DNA from 3 places in the Pseudomonas sp. FSO-7 genome. Region 1 is predicted to be linked to each of the others. Evidence: predicted binding sites of a transcription regulator. Region 1 holds the regulator's gene; each other region holds the start of a gene.
What was found. The regulator sigma-54, encoded in region 1, starts transcription at its own class of promoters, with help from an activator protein. The targets are predictions, from matches to a motif close to ANTGGCATNNANNTTGCTNT.

Region 1 (5,834 bases):
TCCTCGACATCCGGCTGTGCGGCCAGGTAGTCGATCACCGGTTGGTCAAGCCCGGACTGCTCGCGCAATTCCGGTTTCCAATAAGGGTTGGGCAGGCAACGCACATCGAACACCAGGTCGGCGTCTACCGGCATGCCACGCTTGAAGCCGAACGACTCCACCAGGAACGCGGTGCCCGGCTCCGGCTGGTTCAGCAGGCGCAGCTTGATTGTGTCGCGCAACTGATACAGGTTCAGGTGGGTGGTGTTGACCTTCAGGTCCGCCAGGTCGGCGATCGGCCCCAACAGCTGGCTTTCATCCTCGATGGCTTCGGCCAGGGAGCGGTTGGCGTTGCTCAGGGGGTGACGCCGGCGCGTTTCGGAAAAACGCTTGAGCAGCGTCTCCTCATCGGCATCCAGGTACAACACATCGCATTGGATATGCCGGCTGCGCACTTCCGCGAGCAGTTCGGGAAAGCGCGACAGGTGGCTCGGCAGGTTGCGTGCATCGATAGACACCGCCACCAGCGGCTGCGCCAGCTCGGTGTGGATCAGGGCGCGCTCGGCCAGTTCCGGCAGCAGGCCGGCGGGCAGGTTGTCGATGCAGTAGTAGCCGCTGTCCTCAAGCACGTTGAGGGCCGTGCTTTTACCGGAGCCGGAGCGGCCACTGACGATGATCATGCGCATGTTTAATGACCGTTCTGCTCGTCCAGGACCACCTGGTACAGAGCTTCGTTACTCGGCGCGCTGCGCAGTTTTTCGCGCACTTCCTTGCGGTCCAGCATGCTGGCAATCTGGCGCAGCAGCTCGAGGTGCGCATCGGTCGCCGCTTCCGGAACCAGCAATACAAACAGCAGGTCGACCGGCGCGCCGTCGATGGCGTCGAAATCTATGGGGGCTTCAAGGTGCAACAGTGCGCTGATTGGCGTGGTGCAACCCTTGAGGCGGCAATGGGGAATGGCGATGCCGTTGCCAAAACCGGTGGAACCGAGTTTTTCACGGGCAACCAGGGCCTCGAAGACGTCCTGCATTTCCAGATCCGGCACCTCGCGGTGGATCAGGTTGGCAATTTGTTCGAGGGCTTTCTTTTTACTGCCGCCCGGCGCGTTCACTTGGGAACGGCCGGGGGTCAGGATGGTTTCTAGTCGGATCATGGATTGGGGGGGTTAACGACCGGTCGCGCCCTGGAGGAGGCTCTGGGTCTTTTCCTTATGCTTTTTGAGTTGGCGATCCAGCTTGTCGGTCAGCAGGTCAATCGCGGCATACATGTCTGTGTGCTCTGCGTTGGCAACCACTTCTCCGCCGGGGATATGCAGCGTGGCTTCGATTTTCTGCAGCAGCTTTTCGACGTTCATCGTGACTTGCACGTTGGTGATCTTGTCGAAATGCCTCTCCAATCGGTCGAGTTTTTCGCCGATGTAGGTGCGCAGGGGTTCGGTCACTTCCAGTTGGTGTCCACTGATGTTGACTTGCATACAGCTTCTCCTTCGTTGCCAGTGCATAAAGCGGCAGGCAGAAATGCCTGCCACTGGAACGCTGTGGCGTGGCCTGTTACATCAACCGCTTGCGTTCGCTCGAAGGCGCGATCCCGAGGGATTCACGGTACTTGGCGACGGTACGGCGGGCCACCTGAATGCCTTGTGCCTCCAGTAAACCAGCGATCTTGCTGTCACTCAACGGCTTTTTCTGATTTTCCGCGGCCACCAGTTTTTTGATGATCGCGCGGATGGCCGTGGACGAGCATTCGCCGCCTTCGGAGGTGCTGACGTGGCTGGAGAAAAAGTATTTCAATTCATAGATGCCCCGGGGGGTATGCATGAATTTCTGGGTGGTCACCCGGGAAATCGTCGACTCGTGCATGCCCACTGCCTCGGCAATGTCATGCAGGACCAACGGTTTCATCGCTTCATCGCCGTACTCCAGGAAGCCGCGCTGATGCTCGACGATCTGGGTGGCCACTTTCATCAGGGTTTCGTTGCGGCTTTGCAGGCTCTTGATGAACCAGCGGGCTTCCTGCAACTGGTTGCGCATGAAGGTGTTGTCGGCGCTGGTGTCGGCGCGCTTGACGAAACCGGCGTACTGGGCGTTGACCCGCAGCTTGGGCACCGACTCCTGGTTGAGTTCCACCAGCCAGCGATCGTTGTGCTTGCGCACGATCACGTCGGGGACCACGTACTCGGGCTCGGTGGATTCGATCTGCGAGCCGGGGCGCGGGTTGAGGCTCTGCACCAGTTCGATGACCTGGCGCAGCTCATCTTCCTTGAGCTTCATGCGACGCATCAACTGGCTGTAGTCGCGACCGCCCAGCAGGTCGATGTAATCGGTGACCAGTCGCTTGGCTTCGGCCAGCCATGGCGTCTTGGCAGGCAACTGGCGCAGTTGCAGCAACAGGCACTCGCCCAGGTTGCGGGCGCCAATGCCGGCCGGTTCGAATTGCTGGATGCGATGCAGGACGGCTTCGATCTCGTCCAGCTCGATGTCGAGCTCGGGGTCGAAGGCTTCGAGGATTTCTTCGAGGGTCTCGTCCAGGTAGCCCTGGTTGTTGATGCAATCGATCAGGGTCACGGCGATCAGGCGATCGGTGTCGGACATCGGTGCCAGGTTCAGTTGCCACAGCAGGTGGCTTTGCAGGCTCTCGCCGGCCGAGGTGCGGGTGGTGAAGTCCCACTCGTCGTCATCGCTGCTGGGCAGGTTGCTGGCGCTGGTCTGGTAGACATCTTCCCAGGCCGTGTCCACGGGCAGTTCGTTGGGGATGCGCTCGTTCCATTCGCCATCCTCGAGGTTATCCACCGTTGGGGCGGCTTCCTGGTAGGACGGTTCCGGGATCTCGGTGTTGGTCTTCTGCTCGACGTTGTCGGCCAGCGGGTCGGTGTTATCGAAGTCGTCGCCTTCTTCCTGGCGTTCGAGCATCGGATTGGACTCCAGGGCCTCCTGGATTTCCTGTTGCAGGTCCAGGGTCGACAATTGGAGCAGGCGGATGGCCTGTTGCAGCTGCGGTGTCATCGTCAGCTGCTGGCCCATTCTCAAGACTAGCGATGGTTTCATGGCAGGGGCTTAACACCTTATTCGCCGGCGCACATGCGCCATCCACTACAGGGCGCCGGAGCGCCAAAATTAAGCAAATTATATGCCTGAAACTGAAGTGTTTGCCTAGAGCGTCGCCATAATAAAATTAAACGACGCCCAGGCAATTCGCCAGACACGTGTGCTTACAGGCGGAACTCATGGCCCAGGTACACTTCCTTGACCAGGTCATTGGCCAGGATCGCGGCGGAGTCTCCTTCGGCGATCAATTGGCCGTCATTGACAATGTAGGCGGTTTCGCAGATGTCCAAGGTCTCGCGCACGTTGTGGTCGGTGATCAGCACGCCGATACCCTTGGCCTTGAGGTGATGGATGATCTGCTTGATGTCGCCCACCGAGATCGGGTCCACGCCGGCGAACGGTTCGTCGAGCAGGATGAACTTCGGTGCGGTGGCCAGAGCGCGGGCGATTTCCACGCGGCGCCGTTCGCCACCCGACAGGCTCATGCCCAGGTTGTCGCGAATGTGGCTGATGTGGAATTCCTGCAGCAGGCTTTCCAGTTCCTGGCGACGGCCGGCCTTGTCGAGTTCCTTGCGGGTCTCGAGGATCGCCATGATGTTGTCGGCAACCGACAGTTTGCGGAAGATCGATGCTTCTTGCGGCAAATAGCCGATGCCGGCCTTCGCCCGACCGTGCATCGGCTGGTGGCTGACATCCAGGTCGTCAATCAGCACGCGACCCTGATCGGCCTGGACCAGGCCGACGATCATATAGAAGCAGGTGGTCTTGCCCGCGCCATTGGGGCCGAGCAGGCCGACGATCTGGCCGCTGTCGATGGACAGGCTGACATCACGCACGACTTGACGGCTCTTGTAGCTCTTGGCCAAGTGCTGAGCTTTCAGAGTTGCCATTACTGGGCCTTCTGCTCGGTTTTCTTTTTAGGCTGGATCACCATATCGATCCGCGGACGCTGCTCGGTCACCTTGCTGCCGGTGGCGCGACCGGCGCTGGCGAGTTTCTTGTTGGTGTCGTAGACGATTTTCTCGCCTTGGGTAACGTTGTTGTCCTTGTCGACGACCTTAGCACGGTCGATCAGAACCACGCGATCCTGGGAGGCGTGGTACTGGATAGTGACCCCGTAGCCCTGTACCGGCTTGGTGTCGCCCGCGGTTTGCATCTGTTCGAAATAGGCCAGGTTGCCCACCGAGGTCACCACATCGATATCGCCGGACGGGGTGCGGGTGATGGTCACGGTGTTGCCGGTGACCTTCATCGAGCCCTGGGTGATGATCACGTCGCCTTTATAGGTGGCGACGCCATTCTTGTCGTCGAGTTGGGCGTCGTCGGCCTGGATGCGGATAGGCTGGTCGCGGTCGTTGGGAAGAGCCCAGGCGCTCGCGCTTCCCAGTGCTGCGCCCAGACTGAGCAAAATAGGGAGGGTTTTAGCGAGCTTCATACTGTCCTCTTACGTTCGATAGCAGGTGTATCCTGCTTTCCTTCAAATACGCTTTCATTCCCGTGCCGGTCGATACACCCCCGGCGCCGTCGATTCTAACGGGTTGCTCGGTCTGCGCATATTCTTGCTGTGGGAACACGGTCATGCGTGTACTGGTGATGACGGTCGTGCGGTTTTTCTCGTCGGTTCGGGCAATGCGTACCGAGTCGATCAGTTCCACTTCGGTGCCACCGGAATTGACTTCGGCGTGCTCGCTCTGCACGTGCCACGGGAATTCGGTGCCGCGGAACATGTTCAGGTCCGGCTTGGTGACCAGCGTAATGTCAGTGGCCTTTACGTGGTCGACCTTGTCGGACGTCATCTCATATTGCACTTTGCCGTCGGGCAGGTACTGCAGGGTATGGGTGTTGGTGGCGTACCAGTCGATCCGCTCCTCGACCTGGGGTGCAGGCTGGTCGAGAAACCGTTCGGGGCTGATGTTCCAATAGCCCACTGCGGCGAAAATCGCCGCGATACAGGCAAACACCACAATGGTGCGAATCTTTTTGCTCAGCATAAATGGCTCACAGGTACGCGGCGTTGGCCGCTTCGAGGCGGCCCTGGGCGCGCAGGATCAGTTCACAGAATTCGCGGGCCGCACCTTCGCCGCCTCGCGCCGTGGTGACGCCGTGGGCATGCTCGCGGACGAAGCCGGCCGCGTTGGCGACCGCCATGCCCAGGCCGACCCGGCGAATCACCGGCAGGTCTGGCAGGTCGTCACCGAGGTAGGCCACCTGTTCATAGCTTAGGTTGAGTTGACCCAGAAGCTCGTCCAGCACCACCAGTTTGTCTTCGCGACCCTGGTAAAGGTGCGGGATGCCGAGGTTCTTCGCACGCCGTTCGACCACCGGAGTCTTGCGGCCGCTGATGATAGCGGTCTGTACGCCGGCGGCCATCAACATCTTGATACCTTGGCCGTCGAGGGTGTTGAAGGTCTTGAATTCGCTGCCGTCTTCGAGGAAGTACAGGCGACCGTCGGTCAGCACGCCGTCCACATCGAACACGGCCAACTTGATGGCTTTGCCCCGTTGCAACAGGTCTGTGTTCATTTACATGACTCCCGCACGCAGCAAATCGTGCATGTTCAGGGCGCCCACCGGACGGTCGTCGTCATCGACGACCACCAGGGCGCTGATCTTGTGGTCTTCCATGATTTTCAGGGCCTCGGCGGCGAGCATCTCGGCGCGGGCGGTCTTGCCGTGGGGCGTCATGACTTGTTCGATGGTCGCGCTGTGGATGTCGATGGTGCGGTCCAGGGTGCGGCGCAGGTCGCCGTCGGTAAAAATCCCGGCGAGCTTGCCGTCGGCCTCCAGGACCACCGTCATGCCCAGCCCCTT
Region 2 (5,834 bases), 1.0 Mb from region 1:
GAGAAATGAGTCAGTGCTCAGAAGCAGTGCGCCGCCTGTGGTCGCACCACCGGCTCCGGAGAGCCAAAACAAAAAAACGCCGCAACCCGGATCGCCAGAGAGGCGAGGAGGGTGTGCGACGTCTTTGTCGTAGGTGGGGCAACCGCCGTTGGTTACCTGTGGGGTTGCTTAAGCGAGATCTGTGCCAACCCTGGGATTGTGGGAAGGCCTATCGCGAGCAGGCTCGCTCCCACAATGGATCTTCAGTGGGCACAATACTTGTGGGAGCGGGCTTGCTCGCGAAGGCGTCCGGTCAGTCGACATCGATGTTGAATGGAAAGCCGCTTTCGCGAGCAAGCCCGCTCCCACATTGGAACTCCAGTGGCTACAGGACCTGTGGGAGCGAGCCTGCTCGCGATGGGTCCAGGCCCGGCGCTACAAGGCTTTCAGCCGAGCAACTCGTTCATGGCAATGATCTGCTCCGCCACCTGGATCAGCTTCTGCTGGCGGCTCATGGCCTGGCGGCGCATCAGGGTGTAGGCCTGTTCTTCGTTGCACTCCTTCATCTTCATCAGCATGCCCTTGGCCAGTTCGATGCGCTTGCGTTCGGCCAGTTGCTGGTCCCGGGCCAGGAGTTGGGCGCGCAGGGCCTGGTCACTTTCGAAGCGGGCCATGGCCACGTCGAGGATCGGTTGCAGGCGCGCGGCGTGGATGCCTTCGACGATGTAGGCACTGACGCCCGACTTGATCGCCTGGCGCATCACATTGGGGTCGTGCTCGTCGGTAAACATGACGATCGGTCGTGGTTGGTCGCGACTGACCAGCACCACTTGCTCCATCACATCGCGTCCGGGTGACTCGGTATCGATCAGGATCACATCCGGACGCACCGTTTCGACGCGCGCCGGCAGGTCGATGGTCAGGCCGGATTCGTCGATCACTTCGAAGCCGGCTTCAATCAGGGCCGCCTTGAGGCGGCCGACTTTTTTCGCGGTGTCGTTGATCAGCAGGATACGCAGCATGGTCGTGGCTCCTGTCAGCGGCTGGCGAGAAGGGGAGCCGCATCGCTCAAGGCGTGCAGTTTGAAGCTGCGGGCATACCCGGCCGGGTCCGAGCCGTCCCATGTGGTGCCGTCGATCAGTTGGCTGCTGCGCATGTCCTGGCTCGGGGACGCGATGTCCAGCGCCGCGCAGGCTTCACTGTACAACGTGAGCTGCTGGACGTCCCGGGCCACGGCCAGGTAATCCGGGTCTTCGCGCAGCAGGCCCCAGCGACGGAATTGGGTCATGAACCACATGCCGTCGGACAGGTACGGCAGGTTCACTTCGCCGCCGCCATGAAAGCGCATCGCGTGGGGATCCTGCCAGCTGTTGCCCAAGCCGTCGGCATAGATCCCCAACAGGCGCGGCTCGATGCAGTCCAGCGGAGCGTCGAGGTATTCCGGCGCACTCAACAGTTGCGCGGTGCTGCGACGGTTTTCGCTGCTTTGTTCGATGAAGCGGCTGGCTTCGAGGATCGCCATCACCAAGGCCCGGGCGGTATTGGGGTATTGCTCGACGAACGCCCGGGTGCAACCCAGGACTTTTTCCGGGTGGTCGGGCCAGATGGTCTGGGTGGTCGCCAGGGTAAAACCGAGGTTTTGCTTCACCGCGCTGGCGCACCAGGGCTCGCCGACACAAAACCCGTCGATGCGCCCGGCTTGCAGGTGCGCGATCATTTGCGGCGGCGGCACCACCACACTGTCGACGTCCGACAAGGGGTGGATGCCCTGGGCGGCGAGCCAGTAATAGAGCCACATGGCGTGGGTGCCGGTGGGGAAGGTCTGGGCGAAGGTCAGTTTCGGGCGAGTTTGGTGCACGTGCCGTTCCAGTGCTTCAGGACTGGTCACGCCCTGGGCCTGCAAGCCATGGGACAGGTTGATGCTCTGGCCGTTCTGGTTCAGCCCCATCAGCACCGCCATGTCGGTCGGTGCGACTCCGCCAATGCCCAGGTGCACCGCGTAGATCAGGCCATACAGGCTGTGGGCGGCATCGATTTCACCGCTGACCAGTTTGTCCCGCAGGTTGGCCCAGGACGCCTGGCGCTTGAGGTTCAGGGTCAGGCCGTAGGGTTGGGCGAAGCCCTGGGTGGCGGCGACCACCACCGGGGCACAGTCGCTCAAGGCCATGAAACCGAGGTTGACCGCGCTCTTTTCCGGGGCATCGCTGCCGTTGACCCAGGCCAGGGGATTGGCTGGAACTTCATTCATCGGTATCACCTTCCGCATAAAAAAGCGCCGTGTCCGGGCTCAGGAGACCGGATGACGACGCCGTTGTCCCTTAAAACAGTGTGGCACTCATTCTGTCGCTGGCATGGGCGCTGATGACCAAAAGGGTGCAAGGCATATGCCAGCGCTATCGTTTTGTGCGGGCGCCTCGCTTGAGCCGCCGTTGCCCGGCTATAATCGCCGCCTCATTTCGTCGCCCGAGTCAAAGCCGCCCATGTACACCCTGGCCCGTGAACTGCTGTTCAAACTCTCCCCGGAAACTTCCCACGACCTGTCCCTGGACTTGATCGGCGCGGGCGGACGCCTCGGCCTCAACGGTTTGCTGTGCAAGGCCCCGGCGAAGTTGCCGGTGACCGTCATGGGCCTGGAGTTCCCCAACCCGGTCGGGCTGGCGGCGGGCCTGGACAAGAATGGCGCGGCCATCGACGGCTTCGCCCAGTTGGGTTTCGGTTTTGTCGAAATCGGCACCGTCACCCCGCGCCCGCAGCCGGGCAACCCCAAGCCACGACTCTTCCGCCTGCCGCAAGCCGAGGCGATCATCAATCGCATGGGCTTCAACAACCTGGGCGTCGACCATCTGCTGGCCCGTGTGGCCGCAGCCAAGTACAAGGGTGTGCTGGGCATCAACATCGGCAAGAATTTCGACACGCCGGTGGAGCGCGCCGTCGACGACTATCTGATCTGCCTGGACAAGGTCTACGCCCACGCCAGCTACGTGACCGTCAACGTCAGCTCTCCCAACACCCCGGGGCTGCGCAGCCTGCAATTCGGTGATTCCCTCAAGCAACTGCTGGCCGACCTGGCCCGGCGTCGCGCGGAACTGGCGTTGACCCACGGCCGGCATGTGCCACTGGCGATCAAGATCGCCCCGGACATGACCGACGAGGAGACCAGCCAGGTGGCTCAGGCCCTGATCGAGACGGGCATGGACGCGGTGATCGCCACCAACACGACCCTGGGGCGCGAAGGTGTCGAAGGGCTGGAACATGGGGATGAGGCGGGTGGTTTGTCCGGCGCGCCCGTGCGTGACAAGAGCACCCACACCGTGAAGGTGCTGGCGGTTGAATTGGCGGGGCGCTTGCCGATCATCGCGGCGGGCGGGATTACCGAAGGCAAGCATGCCGCCGAGAAAATCACCGCCGGGGCGAGTCTGGTGCAGGTTTACTCGGGCTTCATCTACAAGGGGCCGGCGTTGATTCGTGAGTCGGTGGATGCGATTGCGGCGTTGGGTTAAGCCTTTCTAGAAGATCGAGCCGATCCACCGTGGCGAGGGAGCTTGCTCCCGCTGGACTCTGTAGGAGCTGGCGTAGCCTGCGATCTGTTGATCTTGATCGTTCGCTCTTGGCTCAATTGTCTGGGACAAGATCGCAGCCTCGTTGCACTCGACAGCTCCTACAGGGCGCAGCCCAGCGGGAGCAAGCTCCCTCGCCACAGGATGGGTGTTGTCTTTGAGATGCTCATTAAAAAGGGCTCCTCGAAGGAGCCCCCTGGGCCGTAGCCCGCCGTCCGGATGGGACGTGCGTGGTTAAATCGATAGGGATGTCAAATTGTCGAGTTCTTGAGTATTAAGCCCTGTGTCAGCCGACGGCGTGAAGTTCGTTGAGTCTATGGATACCCGCAGTGCCGGTCATACCGTCCCAGTTGTCGCCGCGTCCTTCTCGCCAGCCATTGATCCAGGCTTGACGTACCGACGGTAGAGTAAAGGGGCAAAGCTCACGGGATTTACCACCAACGCCATATTGGTAACCACGTAAAAATGCTCTTTCCAACGGATCACGCTTAAGTCTTCTCATAGGGTGTTGCCCTCACTTGTTGACTGTTACTTAGCGTCGACCTCTATCGAGGCCGGGGCAGAATCATTCTGCCGTTGGTGGCTCGTTGCCGGCGTGACGAGCCGAGGTGTTGACGCCGTTGCGACGTTAACCTGTGTTGAGTTCTAACCAAAGCGTCACATGGATGGAATGATCGTTTTGTCATAAGCACGTAACAATAAAGATGTTAGGGCGATAAGTAACTTCATGTTCGTTGACCGCTTTTGAGCAAGACCCCTGTATGATCGGCCCTGCGTCAAAGGGGACTGGCTTTCCTTGAATGAGAATGTCCCCCTGTTGCACTCGGGTACTATTCGACGAAAGGGTCGAGTTTTCACAATTTGTTGCACAGAATTTTTTCCCTGCCTTCGCATCAAAGCGCTCTTAACCTGAGCGGCGAGGGCGGCACGGCACACATTCGTGCCACGCGGGTGCTCTTGAGAAAAGCACCTGACTGAACCCGGCCCGGCAATGCGTTGCCCGGTCCACTTAGCCAAAGGCTCTGGAAATCCCATGTCCGATCGTTTCGAACTCTTCCTCACCTGCCCCAAGGGCCTCGAAGGCCTGCTGATCGAGGAAGCCGTCGGGCTTGGCCTTGAAGAGGCGCGCGAGCACACCTCGGCCGTGCGCGGCATGGCCGACATGGAAACGGCCTATCGCCTGTGCCTGTGGTCGCGCCTGGCCAACCGCGTATTGCTGGTGCTCAAGCGCTTCCCGATGAAGGACGCCGAAGACCTGTACCACGGCGTGCTGGATGTCGACTGGCAAGACCATATGCTGGCCGATGGCACCCTGGCGGTGGAGTTCAGCGGCCATGGCTCGGGCATCGACAACACCCACTTCGGCGCCTTGAAGGTCAAGGACGCTATCGTCGACAAGCTGCGCACGCCATCGGGCGAGCGGCCATCCATCGACAAGCTCAACCCGGACCTGCGCATCCACCTGCGCCTGGACCGTGGCGAAGCGATCCTCTCCCTCGACCTGTCCGGCCACAGCCTGCACCAGCGCGGCTATCGCCTGCAGCAAGGCGCCGCGCCGCTGAAGGAAAACCTCGCCGCCGCGATTCTGATCCGCGCCGGTTGGCCGCGCATTGCCGCTGAAGGCGGGGCGCTGGCCGACCCGATGTGCGGTGTCGGCACGTTCCTGGTGGAAGCCGGCATGATCGCCGCCGACATGGCGCCGAACCTGCGTCGCCAGCAATGGGGCTTTACCGCCTGGCTCGGCCATGTGCCGGCGTTGTGGAAGAAGCTCCACGAAGAGGCCACCGCCCGCGCCGCCGCCGGGCTGGCCAAGCCGCCGTTGTGGATTCGCGGCTATGAAGCCGACCCACGGCTGATCCAGCCGGGCCGCAACAACGTCGAGCGTGCGGGCCTGAGCGAGTGGATCAAGATCTATCAGGGCGAAGTCGCCACCTTCGAACCGCGTCCGGACCAGAACCAGAAAGGCCTGGTGATCTGCAACCCGCCGTACGGCGAGCGTCTGGGCGACGAAGCCAGCCTGCTTTACCTGTACCAGAACCTCGGCGAACGCCTGCGCCAGGCGTGCCTGAACTGGGAGGCGGCGGTGTTCACCGGCGCCCCGGACCTGGGCAAGCGCATGGGGATTCGCAGTCACAAGCAGTATTCGTTCTGGAACGGCGCCTTGCCGTGCAAGCTGCTGCTGATCAAGGTATTGCCGGATCAGTTCGTCACCGGCGAGCGTCGCACCCCGGAGCAACGCCAGGCCGAGCGCGAGCAGGCCGCCTACGATCAAGCTCCCGAAGTGCCGCAAGAGCGCCA
Region 3 (4,150 bases), 1.5 Mb from region 1:
CACTCACGGCATCGACACAGTTTTGATGGCGCTTGAGCGACTCCTGGATCAAGGCTTTTTCGATCACTCGCAACTGTGACTTGAGCCCGCCGGCCGGGTGCTCTTCTTCGACCGCCCTGGCATCGAGCACAGGAAAACCGAGCACGAATCTCTTCGCCGCGGCCTTGAGCTCACGGATATTGCCGGGCCAATCGTGTGCCAGCAGTTCCTGTTGCAACAGAGGGGTAACCGAGGGTGACAGCAGGTTCAGATCGTTGGCGAGCACGGCGGCAAACCCCTTGAACAACGGCACGATGCGCTCACGCTGCGTACGTAGAGGCGGTAATTTCAGGGTCAGCACGTTTAGTCGAAAATACAAGTCGCGGCGAAAGTGCCCCTGCTCCACTGCATCGTCCAGCGAGCGTTGCGCCGAGGCAATCACCCGGATATCGAGCCTGATCGTCGAGGTCGAGCCCAGCCGCTCAATCGCACGGGTTTCCAATACGCGGAGCAACTTGGCTTGCAGGCAGAGCGGCATGCTGTCGATTTCATCCAGGTACAGGATCCCGCCTTGTGCCGCTTCGATGTAACCGATCCGCGAACGATCCGCCCCGGTGTAGGCGCCGCTGGTCACACCAAACAACTCGCTCTCAGCCAATGATTCGGGGATCGCCGCGCAGTTCATCGCCACCAGAGGCCCCTTGCGGCCTGACATCGCGTGAATGCGTTGCGCGATCGTGTCTTTGCCCGTGCCGGTCTCCCCGGACAACAGCACATCGATACCCAACTGCGAAATACTTTCGGCGACGATATCCAGATTGGGGATGCATTCTTCGGCAAAATCTTCTTCGAACCCATCATCAAGACTCATCCACGACCTCTAGCCCATCAGGTTTACGCAAATACGGCTGCGTTGCAGTTTCAAGCCCAAGCAGCAAGCTGCGCATCGACCCCCAGCTCCTTCATGCGGTGGTAGAGGGTGCGCCTGGGGATTTGCAACTCTTGAACCACAGCCGCTACATTTTGCCGGTGCCGCTTCAGCGCATCCTGGATGAGCGTTTTCTCGATCATGCGCAACTGGGCGCGCAAATCGGGCGCCGGGCTGCGGACCTCTACCGTCTCCGCGTCCAGCAATGGGAGCCCCAACACAAAACGCTTGGCTGCCGATTTCAGTTCACGAATGTTGCCCGACCAATCATGGCTGAGCAGAAGCTGCACGCGAGCGCTGTCGAGAATCGGAGCGGGACGACCGAAATCTGCGGCGATGCTCTGGGTGAACTGGTCGAACAATGGCAGGATCTGCTCGCGGCACTTACGCAAGGCTGGCAAGTGGAGCGTCAGCACGTTAAGCCGAAAAAACAGGTCGCGACGGAAAAGCCCTTGTTCCACCAGTTGATCCAGCGGCCGTTGGGTCGATGCAATGATCCGTAGATCCACGGGAATGAAGGTCGTGGAGCCGAGGCGTTCGACACCCCGCGTTTCCAGGACACGCAACAACTTTGCCTGCAAGCTCAACGGCATGCTGTCGATCTCGTCCAGGTACAGCGTGCCGCCTGCGGACGCTTCGATATAGCCCTTGCGGGAGCGACAGACGCCGGTAAACGCGCCATTGACCACGCCAAACAGCTGGCTTTCGGCAAGCTGTTCCGGAATCGCCGCACAGTTCATACCTACAAATGGCCCGGACCTGCTGGACCGTTCATGGAGGTGGCTGGCCAGCGTGTCTTTGCCAGAGCCCGTCTCTCCGCACAACAACAGATCCATGTCCAGAAAAGCATCGTTTATTTCAATTTGATGACCGGGTAAAAATGCGCTACTGCGCCAACCCTCGTGACCAGTGACATCGTTTCTGGTGCCCATCGAACACTCTCTCTGTGGATGTAGGCGAATATCAATCGCACGCCTTACAAGGCAGAAATATACAAATTTAGTTCCCTGGACCAACAAGCAAAATCTTGGATTCCCTCATAAGAACTCAGCGCAATATCATTTGCCCCATGAACTCTCCAAGGCCTGAGAGATCGTCAAGACAGGTAATTAAATAAACGTTATTTAGGCCCAGTCAAGCACTTCTGCCCACATCGACAAAGGGTAGGAATCCCCCTACCCCGCAAGCTCCGAAGCACTCCTGAGAAGAGTTCGCACCCAGCGCCCCAGCTAACACAGGGCTCAAGTTCAATCAACAAGGCCGGCACATAACGTGAGCCGCATCACACTCCAATAACGGCCGAGTTAATTGAAAACAGCACTAGAAAGTTCAAGATACTGTCTGCCCTCGACCGCTGCTAACTTCGCCCCGAGAACCTATAAGTCGCATGACTCGATAGCCCTTTAATTGGAATGCCTTGTTCGCCAAAACTTTAACCTTGGCAATCATGCCAGATAAAAATTCTCCAACTTCCCATCAAAAGTTAAATAAGGAAAATGGGGACGATAGGTCATTCGGTTTTCCGAACGAAACCGAGACACTTGCTTTAAGCACCTAAGGTGTTCCGGTTTTTGGGGGCCGAGCCGCTGATAGCTTTACGCCATTACGGAGTCGGAAATCCGAATGTCCTGAAGGTCGGCTGTCGACATGGCAAATATTGGATCCGATGAATCAGCTGGCCCCGATAACCGGGTCAATTTTCGTAGAGGGAGGTTTTGGGCATCGCGGATGCACGCCGTAATATTCTGGCGAGGGTCATCCGCGAAAAAATAGTATTACAAATTATGTAGTAAAAAATCGGCTTACAAAAACCGAGGAAAGTTCAAAGGCTTTTCGTTCTAAAAAAATCTGCGGTGATCAGATCCCGGGCAAAAAAACCTCATCGCACGCGGCCAGCGAAGCCCGTCACACACGCCGCATCTGGCTGGCAGGCGCGAAAAAGCGCACTAAGAAAGGGCGAAATCCAGATTTTTATTGGTGCGGGTCACTGGCGTAAACCACCACTCGCGGGCTGATCATCCTCTCGCGCTCCACGTGATACTCAGTCAATTCACGTCTGCGTGGCGACGAACGGTCGTCGATCGGCTGTGTCGCTTGCGCTGCCTTGAACAGAGTTGAATTGTCGACCGCAGGGACCGACAGCGCGGGTTCGATTGGCAACGGATGCTCGGTGACCTTGGCTGATTTCAATGCCGGACGCACTGGCCGGCGCTCAGTCACTGGACGTTCGTTGCGCTTAAAAACAACGGGGGTTACCGCAAAGTCGCCCGAGAGTCGCGCAATGCCCGCCTTCACCGCCTGACTCTGAGCCCGCGGAATCAGCAGCCGGCTCGGTCCATCCAACGTTTTTTTGCGCAAAAAAGCCGAGTTCAGCTTCAACAACTGGCTATGGCTGACCCCGGCCGTGCTCGCGAGCTGGTCAAGGTCCACGGCGTAGTTAAGCTCAACCACGTCGAAGTAAGGCGCATTGGCCACCGGGTTGAGCTGTACGCCGTACACTTCAGGGCTTCGGACGATCAAAGACAGCGCCAGCAACCGAGGCACGTAGTCCTCGGTTTCCTTGGGCAATGTCAGGTGCCAGTAATCGACCGGCAAGCCGCGCTGGCGATTGGCTTCGATGGCCCGCCCGACGGTGCCCTCGCCGGCGTTGTAGGCCGCCAGTGCCAATAGCCAGTCATTGTTGAATTGATCATGCAGGCGTGTGAGGTAATCCATCGCCGCCTTGCTTGAGGCGACTACATCACGGCGTGCGTCGTACGTGGCGCTCTGATGCAAATTGAAATCGCGCCCTGTAGCGGGAACGAACTGCCACAGCCCCGCCGCCGCACGCGGGGAGTACACCGTCGGGTTGTAGGAGCTTTCGATCATCGGTAACAGCGCCAGCTCCAGCGGCAACTTGCGCTCATCCAGGCGCTCGACAATGTAATGCAGGTAAGGGCCGGCACCGCTGCTGGCCTCGTGCATAAAACCTGGATGGCGTAGCAGCCAGTCACGCTGGCCGGCGATCCGCTTATTGATGCTCTGCCCCTGCGCCAACCTGCTTCGCTGAGCGATCCGCTGCCAGACATCCTCGCCGCTGTAGCGCGGCAAGTCGCTGAACACGGCCTCGGGCTGCGCATTCAATGAGTCGCCATCCGGTTTATAAGCCAGGCCAGCCGCCAGGCGCGGCGTGCGCTCCAGGCGAGGCTGCGAATACTCAACTGTCTGGCAGCCTGCGCACAGAGATCCCAACGCTAAGACAGC

Region 2: AC515T_RS09195 (CmpA/NrtA family ABC transporter substrate-binding protein) is a predicted target of sigma-54. The motif match lies at 2,352-2,371, and genes of this name have one in related genera.
Region 3: AC515T_RS11305 (sigma 54-interacting transcriptional regulator) is a predicted target of sigma-54. The motif match lies at 1,751-1,770, and genes of this name have one in related genera.

What each region holds. Positions count from the first base shown of each region.
Region 1 is NZ_CM184193.1:1,064,735-1,070,568, forward strand. Features, by position in the region: gene rapZ (RNase adapter RapZ) at 1-665, opposite strand, end outside; gene ptsN (PTS IIA-like nitrogen regulatory protein PtsN) at 668-1,132, opposite strand; gene hpf (ribosome hibernation-promoting factor, HPF/YfiA family) at 1,145-1,453, opposite strand; gene AC515T_RS04495 (RNA polymerase factor sigma-54) at 1,530-3,023, opposite strand; gene lptB (LPS export ABC transporter ATP-binding protein) at 3,188-3,913, opposite strand; gene lptA (lipopolysaccharide transport periplasmic protein LptA) at 3,913-4,458, opposite strand; gene lptC (LPS export ABC transporter periplasmic protein LptC) at 4,445-5,014, opposite strand; gene AC515T_RS04515 (KdsC family phosphatase) at 5,022-5,546, opposite strand; gene AC515T_RS04520 (KpsF/GutQ family sugar-phosphate isomerase) at 5,547-5,834, opposite strand, start outside.
Region 2 is NZ_CM184193.1:2,091,171-2,097,004, forward strand. Features, by position in the region: gene AC515T_RS09190 (ANTAR domain-containing response regulator) at 426-1,001, opposite strand; gene AC515T_RS09195 (CmpA/NrtA family ABC transporter substrate-binding protein) at 1,016-2,227, opposite strand; gene AC515T_RS09200 (quinone-dependent dihydroorotate dehydrogenase) at 2,460-3,479, shown strand; gene rmf (ribosome modulation factor) at 3,823-4,038, opposite strand; gene rlmKL (bifunctional 23S rRNA (guanine(2069)-N(7))-methyltransferase RlmK/23S rRNA (guanine(2445)-N(2))-methyltransferase RlmL) at 4,570-5,834, shown strand, end outside.
Region 3 is NZ_CM184193.1:2,556,411-2,560,560, reverse strand. Features, by position in the region: gene AC515T_RS11310 (sigma 54-interacting transcriptional regulator) at 1-850, opposite strand, end outside; gene AC515T_RS11305 (sigma 54-interacting transcriptional regulator) at 901-1,743, opposite strand; gene AC515T_RS11300 (lytic transglycosylase domain-containing protein) at 2,879-4,150, opposite strand, start outside.